Regions from separate parts of the Paenarthrobacter sp. 22069 genome, predicted to be linked through region 1. Evidence: predicted binding sites of a transcription regulator. Region 1 holds the regulator's gene; each other region holds the start of a gene.
The links. The regulator LexA, encoded in region 1, represses DNA repair genes until DNA is damaged. The targets are predictions, from matches to a motif close to TCGAACANNTGTTCGA.

Region 1 (2,196 bases):
ACAGTTCCAGCGATGGCCCACAGCGACTGCCCCGGCTGCACGGTCACGGTCACTGCCGGTGTCACGGCCAGACCGGCAGCGGAATCCGAGGCCTTGGCCGGTGAATTGAAGAACCCGCCAAGCGACAGCAGGACGACGGCGAGGAGTACGAGCGGGGCTCCGATCAGGACGATCCGCCCGCGGCGAGTAAGCCGCAGCGGCGCCGGCGCGGGCGTTGCCTTGCGGGCGAAACTGCTGGGGGAAACCTGGTGAAGAGATAAAGCTGACATGAACTGAGCCCTCCTGGACCTGCCGTGCTGCCCGGTGTCCGCCCGCCACTGCCCCTGCCATTTCGCATCCCGGACCGAAACTTCCTTCGGCCGTTTTCGACGGAGACATTTGCTGGTTAGAACACATATTCGAACTTTGCTGGTTTAGTTTTAGCACTTATCAACGAACAATGTCGAGACTCGCTAGAACAAATGTTTGAAAAACCAATGTGGCTGGCCTAGCTTTGAACCAAAGAACAACCACTCCCGTAGTTGATCAGCAGGGTCTGACAATGACAGATGGTCCATCCGGCGGCGGTGTGGAAACAGCGCCGGGTGGATGCGGCGGCAAGCGAAAGGCATTGGCGAATATGGCAGCAGCAGCCGCCGGGGGCAGGACCGCCCCGCAACCCAGGAGAACCGCCAAGGGCCTGACCCCACGGCAGAAAAAGATCCTGGAGACGATCCAGCGCTCAGTCAATGAGAACGGCTATCCCCCCTCAATGCGCGAGATCGGTGACACCGTGGGGCTTGCCAGCCTTTCCAGCGTGACCCACCAGCTGTCCCAGCTTGAGAAGCTGGGCTACCTGCGCCGTGACCCCAAACGGCCCCGTGCCATGGAAGTGCTGATGCCACTTACCCTGGACGGTGGCGCCGGAAAAGCTGCTGGTCCGGCGCCTGTCCCAAAGGCAGCCGGTACGCGTGCCGGTGTAACTGAACTGCCCAGCGCGCTGGATACCGCGATGGTGCCGCTCGTGGGGCGGATCGCGGCCGGCGGCCCTATCCTGGCCGAGCAGCTTGTCGAGGATGTCATGCCGCTCCCCCGCCAGCTCGTCGGACAGGGCGAACTATTCATGCTGAGGGTTGCCGGCGACTCCATGGTGGACGCCGCCATTTGCGATGGTGACTGGGTGGTGGTGCGGCGCCAGGCGGATGCCGCCAATGGCGACATTGTTGCTGCCCTGCTCGATGACGAAGCAACTGTCAAGACGTTCCGCCAACGGGACGGACACACCTGGCTGCTCCCACAGAACACGCAGTACGAACCCATCCTTGGCGACCATGCCACGATCATGGGCAAGGTCGTCTCGGTCCTGCGGTCCCTCTGACCACGGATTCTTGATGACATCGGTCCCTTAATGACCACAGCTTCTTGATGGCCACAATTCATCAATAGCCACGGCTCCTTAGTGAGCACGCTTCCTTGCCTAACGGGCAAGGAAGCCGGGGCCCGGGCTCACCTGGCCGGGTCCTGGGAGATCAGAAGCTGCCCGCGGCCGCAGCCCCTGCTTCCTGGCGCCCGCAGACGCCAGCCGGAAGTTTCGCGGACCCGCTACTTGGCGTCCGCCCCAAGCCTGGACAGCGCGGCCAATGCCTTGCTGCGGTCGGTGGTGGCCCAGAACGGCGGCAGCGCTCCGCGCAGGAATCCTGCGTAGCGCTCGGTTGCCAGCCGTGAATCAAGCACGGCCACCACTCCCTTGTCCCCGGTGGATCGAATCAGCCGCCCGGCGCCCTGGGCGAGACGGATGGCGGCATGCGTGGCCGATACCGACATGAAGCCGTTGCCCCCGGCCTGTGCCACGGCGCGGGAACGCGCAGTCATCAGCGGATCATCCGGCCGCGGGAACGGGATCCGGTCGATCACCACAAGCCGGCAGGACCCTCCCGGGACGTCAACGCCCTGCCACAGCGACATGGTTCCGAACAGGCAGGTGTCGGGTTCGTCCGCGAACTGCTTGACCAGGGCTGTCATGGTCGATTCGCCTTGGCAGAGGACCGTCACATCGAGCTTGGGCCGCAGGGCGTCAGCGGCTTCCTCCGCCGCACGGCGGGACGAGAAGAGGCACAGGGCTCCCCCGCCGGATGCCTTGATGAGTGCTTCCAGTTCCTCCAGGGCCTCCGGCGAGACGCCGCGGCCGGGCTTCGGCAGGTGGCCGGCCACGTAAAG
Region 2 (2,196 bases), on a different contig from region 1:
CGGGTGAGCCGCCCGGCGATGCCCCAGATCTCGTCCACGGGCAAGCGGGCCAGCAATGCCTCCCGCACCTCCTGCGGGACGGCGTCCCACAGGCAGACTCCGCCGAAAGCTGCATTGTTCTTGGCCCACTTGTTGCAGAGCTTGGCCAGGGTCTTAGTGGGGGCAATGCCAAGGCACACCGGCACCCCCACATGCCGCCGCACGGCGTCCTTCATCCGGCGGCCCAAAGCCAGCAGCTCTTCCGGCCCGCCCTTCACACCCAGGAACGCCTCGTCGATGCTGTAGACCTCAAGCCATGCAGAGTACCTGCCCAGCAGTTCCATCACCCGGGCGCTGATGTCCCCGTAGAGCTCATAGTTGCTGGACTTCGCCACAAGGCCCCATTCCTTGGCCCGCGGCGCAAGCTTGAACCAGGGCTCGCCGGTGGAGATGCCCAGGGCCTTCGCCTCAGGGGAGCGGGTCACCGCGCAGCCGTCATTGTTGGACAGCACCACCAGCGGCCGTCCCTCCAGTGAGGGATCGAAAGCCCGCTCGGCCGAGGCGTAGAAGCAGTTGACGTCCACGTGGGCAATCTGCGGCATCCGCCGCATCAGGGCGGGCTTAGCCATGCTGCTCCTTACACATGGTGGAGGCACCTGGTGGCGACGCCCCAGATGGTCAACTCGGACAGGGCAGGAACGTGGATGTCCGGATACTTCGGGTTCTCTGCCTGCAGTACCACGCCTGTGCGGGTGATGCGGAGCCGCTTCACTGTCAGTTCTCCATCCAGCACAGCGATCACCACGGATCCATCGCGGGGCTCCAGCGCCCGGTTCACGATCAGTTCATCACCGTCGCTGATGCCGGCGCCCTCCATGGAATCACCGGTTACCCGGACCACAAAGGTGCTGGTGATGTCCTTGATCAGGTGTGCATTGAGGTCAATGCGGCCATCGAAGTAGTCCTGTGCCGGCGACGGGAAGCCCGCTGCCACCGCCACGGGGGAGATCAGCACCGAGAACAGGGAGGCGCCCGCATCTATCACGCGGGGACCGACAGTAACGCCCACAACACACCTTTATTCGAAAATATGTTCGATAGTTTCAGTGTAGCGCCGGTGGCTGACAACGGGCACTCCCCCTGCCAGGCGGCGAAGGGTCCGCAGCTAACGAAGGGCTGCAGCCGTCGTCCACTGTTCTTGAGCCATTCTTTACCGGATCAGGCCGCGTCCTTGTGCTTCATCCCCCATCCTGAGCCTGGGTGGTTGCCGCCCTGCGGGCAGCTGGGCGGCCAGCTGCCCGGCTGGATCGAGGAAAGGACCTGTGGTGAAATTTGAAGTCGCGGACCGTGGCCAAGGGCCGTCCTGGTGGCTCTCCGAAAACGGTGAACTGCTGGCATGGCCGGGGCGGTATTTCGCATCGATGGCCTTCGCCGAACGTGAGGCAGCCGCCTTTAAGGCAGCCGCCGCCAGTGCCACCTTCGAAATCTTCCGAAGTTCGGAGGGATGGCGGTGGAGGGCTGTGCAGCCGGTGGACTACTTCATGGCCTACTCGCCGGGCGCCTTTCCCCGGCCGGCCCAGGCCCGCAAAGCCGGAAGGGAAATCAGGCACAAGGTTCAGCACGCCGTCGGTCCTTAGCAGGAAGCAGCGACCGCCCGCAGATTCCCAAAGCCACCCCAGGCCAGGCTCCACGCTGCGCACCGGGACCGAACGCCCACGTAGACTGGCAGGATGCGGCTGGTTGCAAGCGATATCGATGGAACAATCCTTGGGCACGATGGAAAAATCAGCCCCCGCACCATCCGCGCCTTCCACGCCTGCCGGGAGGCCGGCGTCGAACTTGTCTTCGTCACCGGCCGGCCGCCGCGGTGGCTGCACCCGCTCGAGGAGCAGCTCGGCCACACCGGGCGGGTGATCTGCTCCAATGGTGCCGTCGTCTGGGACCTTGAGGCGGACCGCCTGGTCTCCGCCCGCGCCCTCGCCATCGGGACAGTCCTGGAACTCCGCCGCATCATCAAGGAACTCCGGCCCGCCGCGCTGTTCGCCGCCGAAACGCTCACCGGATTCCACCTCGAGCCTGGCTTCATCGAAAACGAGTCCAGTGAACTGCTTGCCGAGTTCACTCCCGCGCCGCTGAAGGACACGCTCACCGATGACGATTCGGTGGTGAAGTTCCTCGCCATCGTCCGCGACGGAACGCCGGATGACTTCCTCGCGG
Region 3 (2,196 bases), on a different contig from region 1:
CTTGATGATGCGCAGCTCATGGTCCAGCCGCACCAGCATCTCCTGCTCCTGTTTGCCTGCAATCCCCGGGAACCGTCTGCCGATTCCGGCGTGGCAGCGCTGGATGAGTTCAATGTGCGGATCCTGGCTTATGCCTATGACGGATGCCTCCGGCACCACTGGCTGCTTCCATCCCATGTCTGTGATGGGATCGATCCGGCACAGATCGGCGAGCGCTTCCGTCTGCACCATCAGTTGCCTGTGGTCGGCGGCGCCGTAACCGCCGGCGGAAATGATTTCCCTGCCCAGGCCCAGCATCTGGTTCCCGGTCTTCAGCCATCCCTGGCCGGTGGGTTGCAGGAGCGGCTCACCTGCAAGCTCCGGGAGGGATTTCAAGGTTCGGGCAGAGTCCAAAACGTCGGCGGTGGGGGCGCCGTCGGCGGCGCAATACCGTACGGCGTTGGTAAGGATTGCGGGTACGTGGTGTTCCTCTGCAAGCCTCAACATCCGGACTGCATGCGCTGTGCTGAAAGGTGTCCCCGGGGCGCTGAGCTGGGAGACGATTTCCGCCACAAGTGTCCCGGCCGGCATGGCATCGAGCCATTGCTTGAACAGGGTTCGGGGACGGAGGTAGCGCCGGCCGCCCATGGCCCGGCCAACGTCGGAATCAGGGCCGAGCAGGACGGTCAGGACAGGCTTGAGGGTGTTGGGGTCGATGGTCCGGGATGCGAGTTCGGCCCTGGTGACCGCCACGGGTACCGCTCCCCCGGCTTTACCTGAAGTCCTGGCGTGGGCGTCGGACACCAGGCGGCACAGCGCACGGTAACCGGCTCCGTTGTTGTGGCCGCGGGCAAGCACCACCACCCTGCCGGCCAGCTGGGTGCGGTGATCGCCGTCGTCGTCAAATACTGCGAGGTCCACCCCGACGATGGGATCTATACCCGCAGCCATGCAGGCCTTGAGGTGCTTGATGGTGCCGTAGAGGCCGTCACGGTCGGTGCAGCCCAAGGCAGTGGCGCCGTCGGCGGCAGCTGCATTGGCAAGTTCTTCAGGCCAGGAGACGCCGTAGTGGGCGCTGAATGCAGTGGAAACGTGGAGGTGGGTGAAGCTCATGCTGTTCTGTGGTCAAGCCGCACCGGGAGGAGGGCATCATGGATCCGGAGCAACCGCCAGCGGCCGCTGCGGATATGGCGGGTCAGGTCAAGGGTGAGGGTCTCTTCGGCTGCGGGAGCCGGCACACGTGGAGCATTGGCAGGAAGCACCTGGACGCGCCAGATTTCGTGGTCCACCACTCCCTGGCCGCTTCCGAGCGGAGCCCGGCTGTCTTCGGCCCACCACTGCCGGCGTTCATACCAGCGGACGGGTTCTGCACAGACGGTGTAGGTCCTGCCCTGCCAGGTCAGGGACTCAGGCTGGCCTTCGGCGGAAGACACCACGTCAACGGACTCGCTGAACATGCCCATGGGCGCCTCCCTACGGTGATTTTTGCTGCTTATTCGAATAAGTGTTCGAATAAAACCAGTTTACGCCGGGTGGGCAGCAAAACATAGGCGGGGGTGGACGGAGCGTGCGGCAGGGAGCAGGATGTTGGCATGAGTACCGATGACGCGCTCCTGAAGCAGGCCAGCATCAAGACCGAGGACTCCACCCTTGTGGCGCAGTTCGACATAGACGGGGCGATTCCGGATTCCGGCGCCTACGTGGTGGGTTTGATGGGTGCCTCGCCGGACTTTTCACTGCAGCGGCGGCTGTGCATCGAGTTCATGAACGGGGAGGCCATTGCCTGCTACTCGTTCAACCGGGACCAGGGAATCGAGGAAGACTACGACCTGTCCGGAGTATCCCACTCGGAAAACAGCATCACCGGAAGCTTCCCCCTCACTGCCCTGAACGGGCTTGGACAGGGGCACGTCCTGTCAGCCTTCAGCGAAGCTGACGGCCGGGAATTCCAGCACGGGGTACCGGTGGAGGAAGCCATCTAAGGCTCCTCCACCTGCCGGTGCGGCTGGTCAGCTGTTTTCTTTATGGATCTTCAGTTCAAGTTCAATGAACCCCGAGATCATTGCCCGGTAGGTTGATTCGACGATGTCCGGGTCGATGTCCTTCTTCTCGGCCGCGGCCCGCACATGCTCAATGATGCGTTCCACACGGCCGGGGGCCCGTACCTCGGCGTCATCACCCTTGAGGGTTCCGGCGATCCTGATCAGCCGTTCGCGG
Region 4 (2,196 bases), on a different contig from region 1:
AGCGGTGAGGTGACCAGGTCCTGCTCAAAGATTTCGATGCCGTCGAAGCCCGCGATCGCGCAGGCCTGCATCTTCTCCTTCAGGGTGCCCGACAGGCATACGGTGGCGATTCCGGTGCGCATCAGGCCGCCACCTCCTCGGCGGCCACGAGTTCCAGGAAATGGGCCCGCATGCGGTCCGGGTTGGCATCCAACCCGGTGAAGATCCGAAACGCGTCGGCGGCCTGGCCAACTGCCATCCGGCCGCCGTCCAGGACCTCGCAGCCCTTGGCGCGGGCGCCGCGGACCAACTCGGTCTCGATTGGCCGGTAGACGATGTCGGCCACCCAGTGGCGCGCGTCCAGCAGGTCCAGGTCCAGCGGCACGCCGGGGTGGGCAGCCATGCCCACCGGCGTGCAGTGCACCAGGCCGTCTGCCTGGCGCATCAGCTGCGGCAGCTCCGTCGTCGCGCCTGCCGTTACCGTGCTGTTGGGAAAGAAGCCCTGCAGTTCGGCGGCGCGTTCCGCGGCGCGGCCCGGGTCCACATCCACCAGGTGCAGCGTCCGCACGCCGGCGGTCAGCAGGGCGTAGGCGACGGCGGAGCCGGCACCGCCGGCGCCAAGCTGGACCACGTGGTCCAGCTTTGCCCCGGGCAGGCCTGAGGCCAGTGCGGCAGCGAAGCCGGAAAAGTCGGTGTTGTGGCCGATGAAGCGGCCGTGGCGGATGACCACGGTGTTGACGGCGCCCAGGCGGCGGGCATCGGGGGAGACTTCGTCCAGATGCTCAAGGACCAGCTGCTTGCACGGGTGGGTGATGTTCAAGCCGTTGAAGCCCAGGGTCCGGGCGCTGTGCAGGATGGCGCCCACCGATTCCCCGGTCAGCCCCAGTTCCAGCAGGTCGATGGGCCGGTACAGGTAGCGCAGGCCCTGCACGTCACCTTCCCGTTCGTGCATGGGCGGGGTGAGCGACGGCGTAACGCCGTCTCCAACCAGTCCCACAAGGTAGGACTCAGTTCGAATACTCATCCGTGCAGCTCCTTTGATAACGGCACCGGGGCATCCACGAAGAGGCACACCGGTGATAGGGATTACAGTACAGCAATTGTTCACTGGCCGCACTAGTGTTCGAGATACGAACGCATTCGACCGTCAGGCCCGTTGGGGGAGGCGGGCGGCAAGCTCTGCCGCAGCCTCCTCCAGGACGGGGACGTGGGCCTCCAGCTCCTCAAGGCTGAGGCGGAAGACGGGGACTGCGGTGGCCAGGGAGGCGAAGGCGTGGCCCTGGCCGTTGAGCAGCGGCACTGCCACGGCGCGCATACCGGCTTCATTCTCCTCATCCATGACGGCGTAGCCGCGGCGCCGCACGTCCTCGATCTCTGCACGGAATGCGTCCCGGTCCGTGATGGAGCGTGGGGTGAGGTGCTCAAGCGGAAGTTCCGCAAGCAGGCGCTCCCGCTCACCCTCCTCGGCGAACGCCACCAGGGCTTTGCCTACGGCGGTCGTGGAGAGCGAGCCCAAGTGGCCGGGATCGCTGGTCACGCGGAAGGTCTGCGGTCCATCCACCTTGCTGACGGTCAAGTGGTGCAGGCCGTCGCGGACGCTGAGGATGGTGGCCTCGCCGGTCTGCTCGGTGACACGGCGGAGGATCGGCATGGCCGTCCCCGCGAAACCATGATGGTTGGAAACGCGCTGTCCCAACTGGAAGATGCGCAGGCCAAGGTGGTAGCGGCGGCCGTCCGGCTCGTAGTCGACAAAGCCGTCGCGGGTCAGGGAGCCGAGCAGGCGGTAGGTGGTGCTGAACGGAAGTTCCGCGCGGCGGGAAATTTCCGCGGCACTGGCGCCCCGGGGTTCGTCGCCCAGCAGGACAAGCAGGCCAAGGGCCTTGCCCACCATGTCGGTACGGTCTGCAGGCTTGGTGGCAGCTTTGGGTTCGGGCGGCATGGCATTGACTGGCTCTGCGCCCGCGGCAACAGCGGATTCGTCAGCGGCCGCTGTGGTTTGGTTCACACTCATATCTCGATGTTGCCACAATGTGAGAGCTATTTCTAGATCGTGATTATTTTCTTGACAGGTGACTGCCCTCACAGTCATAGTTTCTGTATCGCACAAGTAGCTCCCACCATGTGGCTACTCACGCCGGGTCTTCTTCCGGACTCCAGCCGCACCGCGCCCCGCCCGCATCAAGGCAGCGGCGGCTGCGACGCCCCAGATCCATCCGC

Region 2: a site for LexA is predicted at 1,062-1,077, ahead of ACTJK0_RS12555 (LexA family protein). Genes of this name have one in related genera too.
Region 3: a site for LexA is predicted at 1,476-1,491, ahead of ACTJK0_RS09150 (DUF6504 family protein). Genes of this name have one in related genera too.
Region 4: a site for LexA is predicted at 1,091-1,106, ahead of ACTJK0_RS06650 (shikimate dehydrogenase). Genes of this name have one in related genera too.

Annotation. Positions count from the first base shown of each region.
Region 1 is NZ_JBQEQF010000023.1:27,077-29,272, reverse strand. It holds gene ACTJK0_RS17465 (LysM peptidoglycan-binding domain-containing protein) at 1-269, opposite strand, end outside; gene lexA (transcriptional repressor LexA) at 620-1,357, shown strand; gene ACTJK0_RS17455 (ATP-dependent DNA helicase) at 1,582-2,196, opposite strand, start outside.
Region 2 is NZ_JBQEQF010000013.1:132,425-134,620, forward strand. It holds gene ACTJK0_RS12550 (Y-family DNA polymerase) at 1-608, opposite strand, end outside; gene ACTJK0_RS12555 (LexA family protein) at 617-1,048, opposite strand; gene ACTJK0_RS12560 (hypothetical protein) at 1,305-1,616, shown strand; gene ACTJK0_RS12565 (HAD family hydrolase) at 1,710-2,196, shown strand, end outside.
Region 3 is NZ_JBQEQF010000009.1:42,704-44,899, reverse strand. It holds gene ACTJK0_RS09155 (DNA polymerase III subunit alpha) at 1-1,092, opposite strand, end outside; gene ACTJK0_RS09150 (DUF6504 family protein) at 1,089-1,442, opposite strand; gene ACTJK0_RS09145 (hypothetical protein) at 1,572-1,961, shown strand; gene ACTJK0_RS09140 (chorismate mutase) at 1,989-2,196, opposite strand, start outside.
Region 4 is NZ_JBQEQF010000006.1:116,286-118,481, reverse strand. It holds gene ACTJK0_RS06655 (bifunctional sugar phosphate isomerase/epimerase/4-hydroxyphenylpyruvate dioxygenase family protein) at 1-122, opposite strand, end outside; gene ACTJK0_RS06650 (shikimate dehydrogenase) at 122-1,003, opposite strand; gene ACTJK0_RS06645 (IclR family transcriptional regulator) at 1,127-1,990, opposite strand.